4 regions of the Paenibacillus sp. FSL R10-2199 genome follow, and region 2 is predicted to be linked to each of the others. Evidence: riboswitches for the same ligand, from Rfam matches in the RefSeq annotation. Region 2 holds a riboswitch; each other region holds the start of a gene.

What was found. A riboswitch is a leader RNA that binds a small molecule or an ion and turns the genes downstream of it on or off. The one in region 2 is predicted to bind cyclic di-AMP.
Region 1: another riboswitch for cyclic di-AMP. It lies ahead of NYE33_RS14895 (alpha/beta fold hydrolase); the one in region 2 lies ahead of NYE33_RS22750 (alpha/beta fold hydrolase).
Region 3: another riboswitch for cyclic di-AMP. It lies ahead of NYE33_RS03665 (C40 family peptidase); the one in region 2 lies ahead of NYE33_RS22750 (alpha/beta fold hydrolase).
Region 4: another riboswitch for cyclic di-AMP. It lies ahead of NYE33_RS31140 (hypothetical protein); the one in region 2 lies ahead of NYE33_RS22750 (alpha/beta fold hydrolase).

The regions. Positions count from the first base shown of each region.
Region 1 is NZ_JBBOBO010000001.1:3,438,258-3,443,257, reverse strand. Features, by position in the region: gene NYE33_RS14905 (response regulator) at 1-266, shown strand, start outside; gene NYE33_RS14900 (MerR family transcriptional regulator) at 429-830, opposite strand; gene NYE33_RS14895 (alpha/beta fold hydrolase) at 1,116-1,475, opposite strand; cyclic di-AMP (ydaO/yuaA leader) riboswitch at 1,483-1,639, opposite strand; partial or broken gene mnhG (monovalent cation/H(+) antiporter subunit G) at 1,613-1,942, opposite strand; gene NYE33_RS14885 (Na(+)/H(+) antiporter subunit F1) at 1,932-2,225, opposite strand; gene NYE33_RS14880 (Na+/H+ antiporter subunit E) at 2,225-2,707, opposite strand; gene NYE33_RS14875 (Na+/H+ antiporter subunit D) at 2,713-4,188, opposite strand; gene NYE33_RS14870 (Na(+)/H(+) antiporter subunit C) at 4,185-4,517, opposite strand; gene NYE33_RS14865 (Na+/H+ antiporter subunit A) at 4,505-5,000, opposite strand, start outside.
Region 2 is NZ_JBBOBO010000001.1:5,184,660-5,189,659, forward strand. Features, by position in the region: gene NYE33_RS22740 (MATE family efflux transporter) at 1-654, opposite strand, end outside; gene NYE33_RS22745 (MarR family winged helix-turn-helix transcriptional regulator) at 894-1,580, opposite strand; gene NYE33_RS22750 (alpha/beta fold hydrolase) at 1,694-2,503, opposite strand; cyclic di-AMP (ydaO/yuaA leader) riboswitch at 2,511-2,643, opposite strand; gene NYE33_RS22755 (ABC transporter substrate-binding protein) at 2,824-4,134, opposite strand; gene NYE33_RS22760 (carbohydrate ABC transporter permease) at 4,201-5,000, opposite strand, start outside.
Region 3 is NZ_JBBOBO010000001.1:851,622-856,621, forward strand. Features, by position in the region: gene NYE33_RS03655 (M1 family metallopeptidase) at 1-1,491, shown strand, start outside; gene NYE33_RS03660 (hypothetical protein) at 1,536-2,333, shown strand; cyclic di-AMP (ydaO/yuaA leader) riboswitch at 2,551-2,689, shown strand; gene NYE33_RS03665 (C40 family peptidase) at 2,747-3,175, shown strand; cyclic di-AMP (ydaO/yuaA leader) riboswitch at 3,563-3,706, shown strand; gene NYE33_RS03670 (C40 family peptidase) at 3,712-4,203, shown strand; gene NYE33_RS03675 (GNAT family N-acetyltransferase) at 4,452-4,937, shown strand.
Region 4 is NZ_JBBOBO010000002.1:737,437-742,436, reverse strand. Features, by position in the region: gene NYE33_RS31145 (glycoside hydrolase family 88/105 protein) at 1-2,327, shown strand, start outside; cyclic di-AMP (ydaO/yuaA leader) riboswitch at 2,600-2,786, shown strand; gene NYE33_RS31140 (hypothetical protein) at 2,942-3,487, shown strand; gene NYE33_RS31135 (flotillin family protein) at 3,488-4,930, shown strand.

The sequences.
Region 1 (5,000 bases), 1.7 Mb from region 2:
CGAAGGGCGGCGAACTGGTGGTGCGCATATATCAGGCGGAAGCTGGCGCCTGTGTACAGATTATAGATAATGGCAAAGGGATTCCGGCTGCCGAGATTGAGAACCTCCTAAGCCTTACCCGGCATAACACCGGGGGAATCGGCTTAAGGAATACCAACCGCCGCTTGGTTCAGCGGTATGGCCAGGGTCTTCTTATCCAGAGTGAACCGGGCAGGGGCACGACAGTATCGTTCATGATTCCTCTTGATAATCATCCGGTATCTTAAGTTCCAACCGGATTTCACCACCTCATAAATCACGTCTAATGTCCGCGCATCTGGGCATTACTCCCGATACCTCGGTTACGCGGGGGCAGTGGCTGAGTCTAAGCAAAATGGACAAGCTCAAACCATGAAGCTGCCGCTCATTGAATTCGGGCCGGAATGTATTTATTGCACCTTCAAGTGGTTAAGATGATCCGCAATCCGGTTAAGCTCATCGGCAAGCGCCGCCAGGGAAGCAACAAGCAGCTGCTGTCTGTCCGGCTTCTTCGGCTCGGCGCTGATTTTCTCCATTGGCGGAGGAGGTTGCAACTCCTTCTTGTCCTCTTTGCCATACATCGGAAAGCCGTCTTCAATCAGCAGACGAACAATGGTACTAAGATGGTAACGCTCTGCACGCAGTTCACTGATCCGCTTCAGTAGTTTCAAAGTTTCATAAGGGTAAAGCACCTGGTCTCCCTGACGGGTCGCGGCTACAAAATAAGAGAAATACTCTAGCCATCTCTTCACTGTGGTCGGAGGTAATTTCGATATCGTGATCAATTCCAGCTGCGTGTAATGGCGAACCATAACATCTCTCCTCTTTCTAGTGGACTTATATATTTTAATGGTATTCGTGTTCCACGAAATAAATGTGTGAAATTACTTATTTGCGTTTTTTCGCATCAAAAACGGCCAACTGCCTGCGAAGGCAGTTGGCCGTAGATACATCCGGCTATGGGAAAATGCACGTTTACGAAGAAGTGGGCCGATCCACTGGATATTGCAGTCCCGCCGGACCCGCCGGTTTCGCCGGAGGCTTGAGGTTACCCTTCCCTCACTGTTCAGTTCCTTGAACAACCGATCCATTCAAAGTCATAAATGACCGCACCATACTCTGCTGCAATTTCCTTCGTGCGGTCTGTCGAGCTGGGCGAGCACAGCACCACTGGAACAAGCTACGATCACAGCCTTCTCTACAGATAAAGCGTCCAATAACAGCTTCAAATCTTCACATTGTGTGTCTACGATCCGGCTAATCTCCACATCCATTTTCCCCGATTGCCCGTTCCCTCTTAGATCAAATACGATCACTTTCGCACGCTTGCTGAAATAATCCGCTTGCGGCTCAAACAGATGATGGGAGGTCGAATAATCATGAATAAAAACAATGGGCAGACCGTTGCCCGACATCTCGTAATATAGCGACGTTCCATTCACTTCAATATGCGGCATAAACAGTGCATCCTCTCATGAACGCTTGCGGGGTTAGCTGCCGGATTCGGGCCTGAAAGTAGCCCTACTCGTTTTTCCCGAGATTCACCCCATATAACCTGGAAGTATTATTTTGCAGACGTTTCCTGACTTTCTTCCCCCAGGACCTTCAGATCATCCTGTATGCTTCCCTTCCATAAGGGAACTCCGGAACGGTAGGCTGCCCGGCCATTTAAATGGCCTGCCACCGGTGAAGTGATGAATACAAAAACAATCGCCAGCAGCAGCTTGATATTAACCGTTCCGTCTTTAAACCAAAAGTACAGGAAGCCTCCTGTCAGCAGACACAGCACCCCGAAGGTTGCACTTTTGGTAGCCGCATGTGAACGCAGGTACACATCAGGCAGCCGGACCAAGCCGAAGGCACTTAAGCCGCAGAAGACTGCACCCATCACCACAAGAATGGAGCTAATCAGTTCACCTGTCATTCGGGTTCCCTCCATCCTCTATAACGGCTCCCCGTTCAATATATCTGGCCAGTGCCGTTGTTCCAATAAACGTCAGAATACCGATAACCAGAATAACTTCAAGAAAATCCTGGGTATCCAGCAGCATACAGAAAACAGTGATCATTGCGAGTACATGAATGCCTATCGTATCGAGCGCGGCAACCCTGTCTGAACGGGTTGGCCCTTTCAGGAGACGGAACAGGCATGCCAGCATCGCCAGCGCCAGAATGATCATTGCCACGGTTAGCATAACTTGGATCATTACCGGGTCACCTCCATAATCGCTTGTTCGAAAGTGCCTCTAATCTGCGCGACAAGCAGCTCTGCATCTTTAATATCAATTGCATGAATGTACAGCGTCCTGCCATCCTTCGAAACATCAAGAGTCAGGGTTCCCGGCGTCAGACAGATCAGGCACGATAACAGCGTAACCTCCCAAGCCGAGGTCAAGGCAGTCTCATAAGCAAAGATACCGGGACGTATAGCCAGCTTTGGACGGATGATATGGCCGATGACCACGAAATTCGAGACCGTAAGTTCACGGGCAAAGATCAGCAGAAGCTTCAGTATAGCCCATATACGTATGAGATAGAATGGCCGGGTCCGGGCCAGGGATTTCGTCAAAATCAGCAATAATATAATACCGATGACGTAGCCCGCTATGAAGCTTGAGCCAGAGCCATCGTTATTTATCGCCATCCACAGAAAGGCAATCAACAGATTTAAGAGGAATTGTAGGGCCATCTTCTCTACTCCTTCATTATGGCTTCAATGTACCGCGCAGGTGACGCCAAAACCTCGCCTGCCTGCGATACATAAGCATAGACGGACTCGGCACCGACCCCCATAGCAATCACAAGCAGCAGGAGTCCGGCGGCAATAGCCGATGCAGCCTTCAAGTTCACTCTAGGCAATTCATTCACCGGTTCATTTCCCCAGAACGCCAGCCTGAACACCTTCATCAGGGAATACAGCACCAGTAAGCTCGATCCTAGTCCAATTAAGGACAACGTCAGCATTCCCTCAGCCAGAGCTCCGCGGATGATCAGAATCTTGCCGGCAAACCCGCTCAGCGGCGGAATACCTGTCAGGGCAAGAGCAAGGATAAAGAACATCCAGCCGATGAACGGATACCTTTTAATCATCCCGCCCATACTGCCTAGCCGGTCAGTTCCGGCTGCGGATATAATCATCCCGCCCAGAATAAACATGAGTCCCTTGGCCAGCATATCGTGCAGCAGATAGAAGACCGCCCCATTCAGTGAATCTGCAGTCCCTGCAGCGAGTCCAAAGGCTACAAATCCAACGCTGATAATGATGTTATAATTCAGAATCCTCGGGATATCCTTATAAGCTACTGCCCCCAGGCTGCCCAGAATCATGGTAGCAGCAGCCATCCAGGCAATCCAGTCATGGGTGAAGCCGGGATCGTTAACAAACAGCAGCGTGAAGGTGCGGATGATTGCATAGAGTCCCACTTTGGTCAGCAGTGCACCGAACAACGCTCTAACAGCCGCCGGAGGCGCACTGTATGACCCTGGAAGCCAGAAGAACAGGAACAGCCCTGCCTTTAGGGAAAATACAATCAGGAACAAAACAGCAATCACATTAAGCACGCCGCCTTGTCCCGCTTCAGCGATACGCTGGGACAGGTGTGCCATGTTGAGTGTTCCTACTGCTGCATAGAGATAAGCTACCGCTGCTACAAACAGTGTCGAGGATACGATATTGATGAGCAGATATTTCGATGTTTCTCTTAGCTGAAGCTTGGTCCCTCCGAGTGAGATGAGCGCATAAGAAGAAATCAGCATGACCTCAAAAAAGACAAACAGGTTGAAAATATCTCCGGTAAGAAACGAGCCGTATACCCCGACCAGCAAAAACTGAAAGAACGTATAATAATAGAACCGCTCCCGCTTCTCTCCAATACTGCTGAAAGAGTAGCACAGAATCGCAAAGCTGACGATCGAAGCCATCATTACCAGCAATACAGCAAACATATCACCTACAAATACAATCCCGTACGGAGGAGCCCAGCCCCCCATCTGCAAGGTCTGTATGCCCTCAGAGTGGACACGTGAAACCAGCAGCACTGCAACCAGAATGTTCAGCAGACCGCTGAGCGCACTAATCACGCGCTGAAGCCGGATCTTCTCTTTGAGAAAAATCAGGATGACAGCCGTAGTCAGCGGAATGAGAATCGGGAGTACCAATAGATTGCTCATTCGTTGTCCTCCTTAATGCTGTCAATTTCGTCAGTACCCAGCGTCTGGTAAGACCGGTACGCGAGTACGAAGTAGAAGGCTGTAACCCCAAAGCTGATAACTATGGAGGTTAGAATCAATGCCTGCGGCAGCGGATCAACATAAGTATCCGCTTTGCCCAGCACAGGGGCTGCACCCTTTTTGAGCCCGGCCATTGTGAGCAGCAGCAGATGGACACCATGCGTCAGCAGGGAGGTTCCCAGCACAATGCGCAGCAGGCTTTTGGACAGAATCAGGTACACACCGATCGTGAAGAGAATGCCGACCGCAACCGCCATTAGGAGTTCCATTTCTTTTCCCCTCCGATCGATAAAATGATGTTCATCGTTACACCGACCACGGCCAGGTATACGCCAAGGTCAAACAGGACGGCAGTCGCCAGCTCCGTATCGCCAAGCACTGGCAGATGAAAATGGCCGAAAGCATGACTTAGAAAAGGAGCGTCAAACAGGAATGAGCCTGACGCTGTTAGAATAGCCAGCAGGAGTCCGGAAGCTGTAAGCAGCCGGTAATTCACAGGTAACACCTTACGTACCTGATCCATTCCAAATGCGATTGTAATGAGGATCAGCGCAGCAGAAGTCATCAAAGCCCCGATAAAGCCTCCCCCCGGATGATTATGTCCGGCAAAGAACAGATACAGGGAGAATATCAGAATAATGAGGACAATCCCCTTGGACATTGTCTGCAGAATCACGTCATTGCTGCGCAGCGGTAATTTTTCATTCTTGGCGGGTTGGAGCGGCGGCAACTCCTCTTCCATTCTCAAATGA
Region 2 (5,000 bases):
AAATCCTATATGATAGGCGTAATAAGCACTCGCAACCATGTTAGAAATGACCGTGGCAGACGCAACACCGATTACATCCCAGTGGAAGACGAAGATGACCAGCGCATCGAGAATTATATTCACGGCCACACTAAGCAGCATACCAATCATAGATGTTATCGCGGCTCCCTCCGAGCGGACAATACTCTCCAATGTGAAGAATAATACAACGAAGGGTGAGCCAATAAGCATAATGGTGACGTAGTCCTTGGTAAATCCGAAGGAGTCAGGCGTTGCCCCGAGGCCATGTACGATAGAATTAATGAGCGGCAGGCCGACGGCCATCGCGATAAGACCGAGAACCAGGCTGCTGTAAAAGGCGAATGCAGACACATGCTTAACATCAGCCGTATTTTTCTCTCCCAGCAAACGGGAAATGAAGGCGCTGCTGCCGACACCAATCAGGTTACCCAGCGCCATAATGACCGCGAATAACGGTAAGGTTAAGGCAAGTGCGGTTAACATGGCAGTGTTATTTAACGTTCCAATGAAAAATGCATTCAGGATGGAATAGATGACACTCATTGACGTTCCAAGCATCATTGGTATTGCGAAGTGCGCTACGGCTTTTGCAACCGGTGCTTTTTCAAAGTAATGGAGGTTTTCTGTATCCATGCGGTTCACCACTTTCTTCCTGTATGTTAGTCTCTATATTAGTTAGAATTCTAACTATAAATTGATTGCGAACTTTGTGCCGCACCAAACAAACCCGTAACAAATGACAATACGGGTCTCGTGAGCGGGTGTTGACTAATCGTCAGTTTCAGACTGTATTTGGTAAAATCTTTATTGCGCTGCCTTTGCCTTCAGTTCTTCGGGAAAGACAGCGCTGCTGCTAATAGGAAATGCTTTACTTACTTGTCATCCGAATCACTGGAGTTGTCCTTCGAGCCGTCTCTACCATCTCTGGAAGGCCAGCCGAAGCCGTTCATGCCGCCGCCTTGACCTTCCCGGCCAAATCCGGGGAATCTTCCGCTAAAGCGTCCGTCATCCATATTTCCCCACATTCTGCTCATTTGTCCGCGCATAGCCATCAGCTTGTCGAATTCCGCTGATCCTATGCGCTCCTTAGCGGCCTCCATCCACATAGCCATTACATCACGGTCTGCATCTGTTCCTAGTTCTTCTTCTAAGGCTGTAATGACGCGGACCAGGTATTCACCGAAGGCTGCCTGTTCTTCTGGAGACAGGACTGAAAATATGCTGCCGCCCTCAACCTCCTGGCCCTCTTCCTCCCGCCCTTTCGCCGTCAGATAAATCAGCATGATGCGTTTATCTGTCTCGGAAGGCTGACGGGTGATATATTCGGCCTTCTCCAGTTTGGCCAGCAATTCATTGAGCGAGGATACACGAATGTCCAGCATATAGGATAAATCCTTCGTGCTGATTCCGTCCTTCATCCGGAGAAACGCCATGATCCTGCCTTGTCCCCGTGACGTATCTGCCATAGGGCCAACAGCGGCGTGGTTCTTCAGATGCTGTCTCTGCAACAGCCATTGCAGCTTGGCGAGCTTGTCGTACAATTCAGCATTCATATTCATTATGAATCCTCCCAGGGATATATTTACGGTACCTGTCAATCAATGTAACGGTACCTGTTGAATTTATTATAACGGTACCTGTTATACTTGTCAAAGATTTTCTACAGGTGCCGTTAATAAATTTTCCGCTGGAAGCATTGCTGGTCTTTCAGGTAATCAAGCAGTAGCCGGTTGAAGTGCTGCGGCTGACATAAATGGCTGGGATACATGGCATCTTCCAGTATTGCCAGCGTGGCGAGCGGATATTTGGCCGCTGTTTGTCTCACCTGCTCCAGAACCCGCTCATTCTGATTGCCTGATACACAAAGAACGGGAACCTGCAGCCTTAGTGCAAACCCGTAGCTGTCCGTATGTCTTAGTGCCAGACGCTGTTTAATCAATTCTGTTGTCCGTTCATGGACAAGCTCTCTTCTCAGAATATGATACGCAGACAGCCATTTGTTATATGTAATGCGCAAAGAACGGATGAACATTTCAGCCGGAAGATAATGGGCGGCCCATGCGCAGATTTGAAAGAGCTCCAGCACTTTGCTGCCTTTGGACGTACAATCTCCTAGGATGTAATTGTCCACCAACACCAGATTAATTACCCGTTCAGGATTCAGATAGGCGAATTTCTGGGCAAGCACAGCACCGCTGGAACAAGCTACGATGACGGCCCGTTCTACGGACAGTCCATCCAATAATCCCTTCAGATCTTCACACTGCGTGTCTACAATCCGGCTGATCTCCACATCCATTTTACCGGATTGCCCATTCCCTCTTAGGTCAAACAAGATCACTTTCGCCCGCTTGCTGAAATACTCCGCCTGAGGCTCGAACAGATGATGTGAAGTCGAATAATCATGAATAAAAACAATGGGCAGACCACTGCCCGACACCTCGTAATAGAGGGTAGTTCCATTGACGTCAATATACGGCATTACCTGTGCATCCTCTCATGTCGCTTACGGAGTTAGCTGCCGGATTCGGGCTTGAAGAGTAGCCCTACTCGATTCCTCGAGATTCACCCCAGAAAACTTGGTTTCCCCGCTTCCATTACGGAACTCAGCGATTACATATATTTTTGCGGATATAGATTAACAGAAACTTCAGTATAGCCCATATTCGTCTATGAATGAATAGCTTAGGTGAATTTGCCCAACACGCGCAGAAACCAGCCGCAGTGAACCCAAAAAGCAGAGCAGCGATTCTCCCGTTACCGGAGACTCACTGCTCTGCTTGCTTTAAACATCATCTATAATCAGCGGTTCAGGATGTCATCCACCTCTTTGGCGAGCGTGTCCAGGCTGTCCTGAATTGGCAGGTTCTCCAGCCAGATATCGTTGATGCGTGTGCCCATCAGATCTTCAATCTCATGGTACGTACCGGTCATCGGACGCATTTTGCTGAATTCCAGCTCTTCGGAAGCGACCTTGTAGCCAGGGAAAGCAGCTATGGTCTCTTTCATCAAGTCTGTGTCCAGGGAAGTAAGACGGGTCGGAAGATATCCGGTATTGGCAGAAGCATACGCCGCCTGCTCGGTATCCGACAGCCATTTCATGAATTCGAAAGCGGCCGCCTTCTCATTATCCGTTCCCGTATTCGCCAGATACGTATTCGATCCGCCGACCGGGACGCCCCGTTTGCCGTCTTCTCCGGCAGGAATCATGGATACGCCGAGATCAATTCCACTCTCTGCGGCCATGCCGGCGAACGTTTTGTAGCCGCCGACACTGGAGAAGATCAGCGCAGTGGCCGGATTGGCAATGGAGGCATAGTAGGCATCCTTGTCCGTGACCCCGAGCACTTTGATCAGACCCTTGGATTCCAGATCTTCAATGAAGGAGATCAGCTTCACTGCACCTTCGCTGTTGATGTTGGATTTCGTCTCATCCTCATTGACCACATTGGTATCCGAGTACGAATGCAGCAGTGCCTCCATCACCCAGAAGTCATAGTTGAACAGGTACATCGGCGGCTGGCCGGTAGCATCATATGCGGTCTGCAGATAGGCCTCCAGTTCGGCAAAGGTCGCCGGACCGTTCGGATCCAGTCCCTCTTTAGCGGCGAGCGTCTTGTTTACATACATTACGGGAACACTCCGCATATGCGGAAAGGCATACAGATCCTCGCCCAGATACAGGTTGCCGAGGTCGCCGATTTTGAAATCCGAGGTGTCGAATTTGTCCGTTTCCATGAACGGTTCCAGATTGGCAATAATGTCACTGTCGGCAAAGCCCTTAGTCATTGCCACTTCATCAATAAAAACATTCGGCAGCGTACCCGCTATGGCTGCGGCGTTGATCTTCTGCTGCATTTCCCAGTAATCGCCTTGATATTCAGCATTCACATGGATATTCAGCTCGGCTCCCTTGGTCTCGTTGAACTGGTCCACCAGATTCTGATTTACATCTTCCACGGCGGAGGTCCAGAAGTTCAACTCGGTAACGGAATCCCCTTTCTCATAGGCCGCTACACTGGATTCGGCTTCGGTGGTGGCACAGCCTGCAAGAACGGCGGTCAGTGCAACAGTGGCGAGCAGCGGAGTTACTCTTTTTCCCCATACCTTCATTATTCGTTTCTCCTCCATGAACTGCTGTATTTGGTATTCAACATGCAAGGCCGCAGGGTATTCCCGCTACTTCACTCCCATGTAGGTGAACGCTTTGATAATCTGCTTGCGTGCAATCAGGAAGACCAGCAGAATCGGCACGATCAGCATCATATTCCCGGCCATCACGATCTGCGGGCTGAGCCCCTCCACATCCTGAAGCTTCTGAATTCCAAGCGGCAAGGTCCGGACAGCATCCGTTGTGGTCCATACGAGCGGGAAAAAGTAACTGTTCCACGTCCCGATGAACGTCAGCAGCGCGAGTGTGGACAAGGTGGGCACAGCGGCAGGCATCATGATCGTGTATATGATTTTAAATTCACTGGCATTATCCAGACGGGCTGCCTCCAGCTGGGAATCCGGCACCTGCATGAAGGTCTGCCGCAGCATGAAGATGGCCGTACCGCTGGCAATGAAGGGCACGATGAGCGATACATAAGTGTTCAGCAGTCCGGACTTCGCAAACATCACGAAGATTGGCAGAAAGATCAGCTGGCCCGGAATCATCATGGTGGCGAGCACGATGCCGAACAGCGCGTTTTTACCCTTGAATTGATATCTTGCGAATGCATAGGCTGCCGGCACAACAACGACCAGCTGGCCGAGCATCGTCCCGAGTGTAATGATCAGGGAATTCCGGGTATAATGCAGAAAGTTAATCCTCGTAAAAGCATCCCGGAAGTTCTGCCACTGCAGCGAGTCCACCCAGAATTTCGGCGGCATCCGGAGCACCTCGCCCAGCGTCTTGAACGCGGTGAGGATCATCCAATAGAACGGCATCAGGAAGATCACGATCAGCAGAACAGATACAATGATCCGCAGTCCTG
Region 3 (5,000 bases), 4.3 Mb from region 2:
AATGACAAGACCCTGCTTAAGGTCCACCTGCCCCAGCCGGTAAACGGTGGTGAGAGCGTAACACTCAAACTCCAGTTTGAGGTCAAGCTGCCGAAAATATTCGCCCGTATGGGAACCGCCGGCAACTTCGTCATGGCCGGCCAGTGGTTTCCCAAGCTCAGCGTCTACGAGCCTGCTGGCACAAGGGGAGTACAGGAGGAAGGCTGGAATCTGCATCAGTACCATGGCACATCTGAGTTCTACAGTGACTTCGGTATTTACAATGTAACCATCTCCGTCCCGTCCGATTACAAGGTTGCCGCCACCGGATTTCCGGTGAAGAACGCGCGGCTGGTACAGGACCGCAAAATCTATCAGTTCTACGCAGATGATGTTCATGACTTCGCCTGGGCGGCATCGCCGGATTTTGTGGTTGCCGAGAAGGCCTTCTCCGCGCCGCAGGTGCCCGGAGTAAAGATCAAGCTCTATCTGGACCCGCTGCATAAGAATCTTCAGGAGCGCTACTTCCAGGCCGCAGAGGCTGCCCTGACCGCCTTCAGCAAGTGGTATGGCCCGTATCCTTACTCCACCTTATCCATTGTAGTCCCGCCTGAATCTGGCAATGGGGCCGGGGGGATGGAATATCCGACGCTGATCACTGCCTTCGGTGCTGCCGAGGCATCGCCCGGCACTTCGCTTGAACGGACCGTGATCCATGAGATCGGTCACCAGTATTTCTATGGCATGGTCGCCAGCAATGAATTCGAGGAGGCGTGGCTGGACGAGAGCTTCACCTCATATGCCGAAGACCGGCTGATGGAGCAGGAATATGGCGTTGCCTCAAGCCTCCCGCTGCAGTCCAGTCTGGTCTCCTCCTCGCAGCCGCTCAATCTGGAGACGTGGAAATACACCGGAGATGATGCCTACACACGCAATGTCTATATCCGGGGCAAGCTGGTGCTCCGTGACATCGAACGGTTAGCAGGAGCCAAGAACATGGATGCCATTCTCGCTGCTTATGCCCGTAAATACCGCTTCAAGCATCCCTCAACCGCTGACTTCCAGAAGATTGTGGAGAAAGTAACCAAGCAATCCTGGCAGACTTATTTTGACCAGTATGTCTACAGCGGCGGAGCCCCTGATTTTGCAGTAGACGACATCAGGCTCACGGCTAAACGGGACGGCGGCAACGGAGCGGGGATTCAATATGATGCTGTAGTTGAGGTAAGCAACAAGGGCAGCCATTATGGGGATGTTCCTGTAAAATTTATTTTCTCGGACGGGTACTCGGTTCAGCAATACTGGAACGGCGAAGGGAAGACAACATCGTTTGAATTATCGTATAAAGCACCTCTGGTCTCCGCCGAGATTGATCCGGGACATTCCATACTGCTGGAGAGCAAGCATCTCAATAATTTCAGAATGGCGGAGCTTGAGCACAATACTCTTTCCCGCTGGACGCTCAGTGCGACGACACTGCTTGAAACCCTGCTCGGAACTCTTGTCTGGTGAGGTGAAGGATTGTGAAAATTTCGATAACCCGCGGTTGGCACAGCATGAAAGAGCAATTTTATATCCTGATTCTGCTATTTATCTACCGGCTGTTCTGGGGCTACTTCATGTACAAATTCATTAAAAGCGCCGTCGTTCCGGTACTGCTGCGCTATCCGGATGCGAATGCCGGCGGCAGTAGCATAGGCAGGCTGCTGTATTATATTGAAGGGCAGGCTGCGCTGCACACGGACCCGGACGTCCGGCAATGGCTATGGCTGCTCCTGGCACTGACTCTGTTGCGGCTGCTGCTCTCCCCCTTTATCCGGGCGGGCCTGCTGCACGAGCTTCACCAGGAACGTGCCGGGGAGCGCGGACTGTTCTTTTTTCCCGGGATGAAGCGTTATGGTCTGCCTGTACTGCTGTTCAGTCTCGTTGAATGGGCGCTGGCCCTTCTGCCGCTCTATTGGCTGCTGCCGAAGATGTACCGTCTGCTTCTGAACGGCATTCTCGATTATCCGCTGCTGCTGACGCTCGTGCCTTATGTGCTGGGCTGGCTCGTCTACCTCTTCCTTATCCGCAAGCTGCTGCTGTATATGCAGTTCGGTTATACCGCCGGCACGGGCATGTTCACTTCGCTGCTGGTCTGTCTGAAGGTGCTTCTCCACTCCATCGGGATATCCGTCATTATAGGCGCAGGAAGTCTGCTGACGCTGATCCTCTGCAGCGCTGCAGCGCTCTTCTGCCCCGGCCTCCCGGCCCTGCTCCTGCGCCAGGCAGCTCCACTGCCGTCCACCCTATTCAAAATGTGGGGCATAGCCGCGCAGTATCATCTCTGGTCCAGTAAATCATTCCCACAATAATCGGCCGCCAAAACGGCATACTAAAAGAGTCATCGCCCCTCTGGTGAGGTGCATGACTCTTTTTTGTTTACAGCTGCGACAAGTTGATTTGCAAAACTGTAAATCCTCTGGTACAATGATGCCTGTACTACTAGTAACAAATTTGTAATCTTTCAAATGGAATTAAGCAGCTATGTAACCGAAGCCTTTAACCTTATGTCGATATGTCACTATTCTGGTGCACAAAACGCCGAATTCCCTGCACCGGGGAGTGGGGGAACCATATTTTGGGTGAATTGATCTCGCTTTAGAGGGGTCATAGGGGAACCTTCTACCGAATCCTTAAGCTAACCTCGCAGGCCTTGGAAGGAGTACATCTTTTGAGAAGTCAGAATTTTAAGAAGAAATGCACCGCAGCAGCGCTGGGTCTTGTGATGGTATTCACACTTGGAGCGGGCAGCGCTTTCGCAGATTCCAAAATGGATACTGTGATCTCAAAAACCATTGGAACGTCATATAAAACCGGGGGCACCAGCACCAGCGGCTTTGATTGTTCCGGATTCACCAAATATGTATTCAAGAGTATCGGCCTTACCCTGCCGCGCACCTCTAAGGCACAGTTCAGCGTTGGAACAGCCGTATCCAAGAGTAATTTGCGTTCCGGTGATTTGGTATTCTTCAATACCCTGGGCAACGGAGTTTCCCATGTCGGTATTTATGTCGGCAATGGAAAATTCGCACAATCCTCCTCTTCGCGTGGTGTAACCATCAGTTCGCTGAGTCAGGCATACTGGGCCAACCGCTACGTTGGCGCTAAAAGAGTGATGAGCACAACAGCCTACCAAGCTGTCGCTTACGATTGAACCCTTGAACATTTCCTCGAATATTCGTACCTCTAACAACTAAATGTAACTTATACGAGCCCGGTTTTGATTATTGCCGTAATCATTCCCGGGTTTTTCCTTTTCCTTATTCTACCTTTTACACTCATCTGCAGGCCCTGAAACACCTTTTTATCCCAAATCCAAAGAAAAATTCATCAATAGCTCACCTGCTGCGTAAATATGAGTCTTTCTATGCAGCTATAACTCTAAAAAACGCAAAAAAAATGCATTAATATGTTATAAGTGATTGCCAAGCGCCCTAGTCTTTGCTACAATTATCGCAGTGAGCTTTTAGTAACATTTTTGTAATTATTGAATCGCTTTTAACAAAGGTTTTGTCATGTATTGAATAACAGCTAATCCTAATCAACAGTCGTGCCGAGTTCCCTAAAGATTTAGGGAAACGGGGGAACCAACTTTGGGTGAATTGACCTCCTATTCTAAGAGGGGTCATAGGGGACCTTCAACCGAACCCTTAAGCTAACCTCGTAGGCATTTGGAAGGGGTATTTACTTTTGAAGAAGAAGCTAGCAGCCGCAGTACTAAGCTTTTCCATCATCTTCACCATTGGAGCAGGAAGCGCTTTCGCGGATTCCAAAATGGATAAAGTTATCGACAAAGCCATCGGGACCAAATACGTATCCGGCGGTGTATCCACGAACGGTTTTGATTGCTCCGGATTTACAATGTATGTTTTTGATAAGATCGGAATTAACCTGCCCCACCAATCCGGCTCCCAATATGAGATGGGCACTGCTGTATCCCGCGATGAAATGAGACCGGGCGATCTTGTATTTTTCAATACAAGCGGCAAAGGCATTTCTCATGTCGGTATTTATGTTGGTGACGGTGAGTTCGCACATGCTTCTTCCTCGCGTGGTGTAACCATCAGTTCGCTGAGTGACAGCTACTACGTCAACCGCTACGTTGGCGCCAAACGGATTATGAGTACAGATGCTTACAAGACTGTGGCTGCGGATTCCGAAGAGAATGACGATGTGCAATAATTTGTCCTAAATATAAGCGCTTTTCCAGGATTTTTGCCGAAATCTTGGAGGAGGGCTTATTTTTTTGTCTATAAAATTACTTACCCCGCTCTATATTTGTAAAACACCAATTTCGCTCTTTCATAAAATATTTATTGGCGTTTGTCAAGTTCCGGTCTTTCTGCAAGGTTTTTGCGTCGAATCCGGCTCGTTTTGTATATAATATTTATAGAATGAAGTAATGTTCCATTGAAAGGAGGCCTCCGCTTATGATAAGTTCCCCGGTAACTTTTTATGTTGTTCCTATGGAGTCGCGGCATGCTGCTGAGATCTGTGAGTGGAACTACAGGCCCCCGTATAATATTTACGGCTGGATGCCCTGGGAGCAGATGCAGGCGCTCGGTGTTGAATTCGGTGATCCGCAGCTGCGCAGCGAGCAATACGTTTCCGTTGTGAATGGACAGGGAATCCTGTGCGGCTTCGCCCAGCTGTTCCCTATGGAGGGTGTAGTCCGGCTTGGAATCGGCATGCGGCCCGATCTGTGCGGTCATGGCATGGGACATCTGTTCATGAAGGCCATCGTTCAGGCGGCTTTGCAGCGTTATCCGGAACGGGAGATCGATTTGGAGGTACTGACCTGGAATCAGCGGGCCATCCGTGCTTACCAGAAATGCGGATTTACCATAACGGATACTTATGAACGCAGAACCCCAACTGGCGATAAGCCATTTTATTGTATGGTCTATGAGAAATAGCATTCCACTTCTGTATGTTTGCAATTTTCCCAGGAGTTTCGTTCATTTTTTTGACACAAATAC
Region 4 (5,000 bases), on a different contig from region 2:
AGGCTGGCGGGACTGTGAAGAACAGCAAGACTGTGGAGGCTGGTGTTCCGGCATATTTTGATCCGCAGAATTCTATCGTGCGTACGGCTGGAGAGCATACCGAATCCGTGCTTGCGATCGTAGCCAATCGCTATATCGGTGCCAATCCGCCGCAGCCTCCGGTGTACCGGGTGCATCTGGAGGACAGCTTTCCGCGGCTATCCGACTGCCGGTATGAGATGAATCTGAAGGAACGGCTGCCGGAGCTGCAGGACGGGGAATTTGTCTATGTCTGGGGCAAGCTGTGGAGCGAAGCAGAGAGCGATATCCCGCTGGCTGTCAGCTGCTTCGGTCCGGTAACGGTCTATGTCAATGGCTCCGCCGTGTTCCAGTCCAATCTGAACGACGATGTATTTCCGGACCGCAGGGCCTACTTCCGGACCGGGCTAAGCCAGGGCTGGAACCATGTGCTGCTGGAATTCACCGCAGTCGGCACGGGCTGCGGCGGCATCTTCGGCACGGGCAGCGTGAAAGGCGCGCCGCTGCATTTCCTGGCCCCGACAGCCGGGCGCAGCGGCTGTGAGGGCTGGATTTACAGCGCGCCGCAGCAGAGCAGATGGATGTTGCAGCCGGAGTGCGAGCGCGCCGGCGTTCCTCAGGGAGGAACAGCAGCACTCCAGGCGGAGCCGCTGCAAAGCGCATTCCGCAGCGGCGCGGCCGAAGCGGCGCTCGCGTCCCGCTGTGCCTGGTATCCGCAGGCCGGATGGCCGGATACCGTGGCCTGCGCCGGGAATCTCGCGCGTATCTTCGGCGAGGTTCCCGGCGCGAAGGCGCTGGCCTGGAGCCGGCTGGCGGTGACAGCGCCGGGCTTCACTGACACCCGGCTGAGCCTCCGCAGCCGGGACGTGGCGGCACTCCGGGTCTATGTGGATGGCAGGCTTGCCGCCATCCAGCCCGGGGGGAGTGCCGGGCTTGAATGTGTGCTGCCGCTGGGCTTCGGCAGCCATGATCTGCTGGTCGAGGCCGTCTGCGGCGGCCCGGACTGGGGCTTCCGGCTGGAAGCGGCGGACGCAGGGGGAGAAGCGGAAGCGGACACCGTGAACCTGGTCTTGCCGCATCCTGTGGAAGGGCAGGCAGGACCCTGGCTGTATCTGGGGACCTTCCTTGCATCGGCTGCACCGGAGGCTGCTGCGGCGGCTATGATGGATACTCCCTTTGGGGAAGGGGCGGAGAGCTGCTTCTGGCGGGTAGACCGCCCCGGCGGAGCGGTCAGGCCGTATCTGGAGAGCACGCTGTACGGACGCTGGAATTATCCGCTGGGCGTGACGTTATACGGGCTGCTGTGCACAGGGACAGTGCTGGATGATTCCCATTACACCGCTTATACCAGAGGCCATATTGAGCAGTGCACACGGCTTCATGAATATTCACTCTGGGACACGGGCCGTTATGGCGCTCCGGGAATTAATCAGCAGCTGGCGCTAATCGACTCCCTGGATGATTGCGGCTCATTCGGTGCGGCGATGCTGGCAGCGCACAGCGTGCAGCCGCTGCCTGGAGCAGCCGGGGCGGCAGAATACATTGCCCGTTACATTCAAGGGACACAGTCCCGTGACGAGGCGGGTGCGCTCTACCGCACCCGGGGCACGACCGATTTCATGCAGGGAACAATGTGGTGTGATGATTTGTATATGAGCACCCCTTTTCTGGTCCGGTACTATCAGCTAACCGGAAATGCTGCCTATCTGGATGACGCCGTGGCCCAGTTTCTGCACTACCGCGAGCGGCTGTTCCAGCCGGAGCTTGGCATTATGCACCATGTCTATGACTATAAATTCGGCAAGCCGAATGGTGTGCCTTGGGGCAGAGGCAACGGCTGGGTGCTGTTCTCACTGACCGAGCTGCTGGAGATTCTGCCGGAGCAGCACCCGCAGCGGCCGGAGCTGCTGGATTATTTCCGGGAGCTGTGTGAAGGGTATCTGCGGCTACAGGATGCTGCAGGGCTATGGCATCAAGTTCTGACGGATGCTGAATCCTATGCGGAGGCATCCTGCTCTTCAATGTTCGTGTATGCCTTCGCTAGAGGGGTGCGCAGAGGCTGGCTGCTCAAGCCGCACCCCTACGCCGCTGCGGCAATACGCGGCTGGCACGCCCTTGCCGAATACTGCATCGACAAGCAGGGGAATGTCTACGGCGTCTGCCGGGGATCAGGCTACTCGTTCAATAAGCTCTATTACAAGGAGCAGCTCACCTGGCAGCTCAACGATACTCACGGAATTGGCATAGTACTGCTGGCCGGTATTGAAGCGCTGGAGCTTACGCGGGAGCTGGAAGCACAGAAACGATAAAGAAATTATACTGTATTGATAATATTTGCTGGCCGAGGCTGTCTAGTAAGCAGATTCACTGCTTACTAGACAGCCTCTTTGCTATGTAACAGCACTGCTCCAGAGAAACGGAGCAAGAAGGAGTAAATCATCGGCCGCTTAAGAACGAAAGCAAAGAATACGCCTTCATTCATGCAGGGACGGCATTTTTGGCTTCTTTTGTCAACCGCAGCGTTTTACATTAAATGGCTGCAGGCGTAAGATTCAAATCAACAACCGAATGAAATTTAACTGTTCTCAAATGGCTGAATTCCAGTAATGGGAACGGGGGAACCAACGGTGATTACGGCTTTTGCTCAGATAGCGGCCGCTCACCTGGGGTGAATCCTTGCTGCATGCTGTAACGGTGCTCCGGCAAGGTAGGGCAATCTCGCTGCCCGAATCCGTCAGCTAACCCCGTAAGCCTCGAAGAGAGAGGATGAGCGCCATGATCGATTAACCGACCACGGAGAGCCCTGTTGCTGCTGTGGTCTTTTTGCTGTGCAGCAGCAGTGGAAGACGGTCTGAATCAAAAATAACAATTCATATAACAACGGGAAAGTGTATTTATAATGTGATCTGAACTGCCTAAGGAGGTGATCGTTATCTTAACTATATTTATCGTGTGCTTCTGGGTCGGACTGCTCCTGCTCCTCAGCGGCGGACTTCACGGGCATGGCCTGGCGGGTCATCTGCATGCGGGGGGCGGTGACGCCGGGGGGCCGGGCTTTGTGCCTATACTCCCGCTGATGGTGTTTGTCACAGTCTGGGGCGGCTCCGGTTATGTGCTTATCCGCTTCAGCGGAATGGGCGTGCTTGCAGTAGTGCTGATCTGCACCATGATTGCCTTGCTGACAGGTTGTCTGATGTATGCAGTGTTGGCCCGGGTGATGACCCGGTATGACAGCAGCATGAATGAATTGGATTATGAGCAGGCAGGGCAGCTTGGGTACATCAGTGTACCTGCAGCAGATGGGACAGCCGGGGAAATGAAATATGTGCTGCACGGAACGATGCGCTCCATTGGAGTGAGGGCAGCAAGCGGCCAGCAGCTTGTGAGGGGCGACAGGGTGATTATTTTGAAGGTGGATAAGGGAATGGCGGAAGTAACCCTCTTCGAGAGGGAATTCGGAGAATTATAAATGACGGGAGTGTCGGACCAAATGGTTATTCTTTATTTAATCTCGGGCATTGTTGTTGTTATTCTGCTGGCTTTGTTCAGTATCGTGACCGCTTATAAAAAAGTCCCGCCCAATCAGGCGATGATTGTATACGGTCTCGGCGGTAAAAGAGTGGTGCAGGGCGGCGGTACGTTCGTCATCCCCGGCTTCCAGAACAATAAGACCATCTCGATGATGCTGATGAGCTTCGATGTCATTCCGGCGCAGGCGATGTTCTCCCGGCAGGGCATCAAGCTCAACCTGGAGGCGGTCGCCCAGATAAAAATCAAAAGCGATCCCACCGCTATTCTGACGGCCAGTGAGCAGTTCATCGACCGGCCGGAAGAAGACCGCGAGACGATTATCCTGCATTCGGTGGAGGGCCACCTGCGCGGCTTGATCGGGCAATTGACGGTGGAATCCATCCTCAAGACGCCTGATGAAATCAACAGCAAGATGAGGGAGACCTGCTCGGAGGACCTCGACAAGATGGGGCTTGAGGTCGTCAGCTTCACCATCAAGAAAATTACGGATGACAAAGGGTATATCGACAATATGGGGGTTCCGGAAATTGAGCGCATCCGCCGCGATGCCAGCATTGCCAAGGCGGAAGCGGAACGCGACATTCAGATCAAGCAGGCCGAGGCGGAGAAGGAATCCTCCATTGCCAAAGCCAATGCGCATCAGGCCACCATTGAAGCGGGAACCGCCGCCCGCGCGAAGGAATCCCTGTTTGAGAAGGAACTGAACATCAAGCAGGCGGATTTCAAGCTGGAGACAGAAGTGAAGAAGGCACAGGCGGATCTTGCGTATGAATTGCAGCAGAACAAAATTAAGCAATCGCTCGTTACCGAACAGGTCAAAATCACGCAGATGGAAGCGGAGGCCAACCGCACAGTCCGGGAAATTGAAGTCGAGCTGAGACAGCGGGAGCTGGAGGCAACGGTGATCAAGCCTGCCCAGGCGGAGAACCAGGCTACGGTCATGAGAGCGGAAGCCGCCAAGCAGCGGCAGATTCTTGAGGCGGAAGCCGAGGCAGCGACAACGACCAAGCGCGGACTGGCCACGGCGGAAGCTGAGCTGGCGAAAGGGAGAGCGAATGCGGAGATTGTCCAGCTGGCCGGAGCGGCGGAAGCGGGAGCCCTGGAGAAGAAAGCCGAAGCGTACAAACAGTTCACACAAGCTGCGCTTACCGTGGAATTCCTGAAAATACTGCCGGAGCTGGCTGAGAAAATTGCTTCCCCGCTCGCCAAGGTGGATAAGATTACAGTGATTTCCCAGGATGGAGCTACCTCAGGCGTGAACAAAATTACCGGTGATATTGCCAAAATAATGGCCCAGGTTCCTGAGTTGACCCAGACGCTTACCGGTATGAATGTGACCGAAGCGCTCAGCGGACTGCTTGGCCGGGATAAAGAGCAGTAATTCATATACAGCAGCAATAAAGCCGCCGTTCTTTCGTTAATGGAGAATTGCGGATTTATTGCTTTTTTGT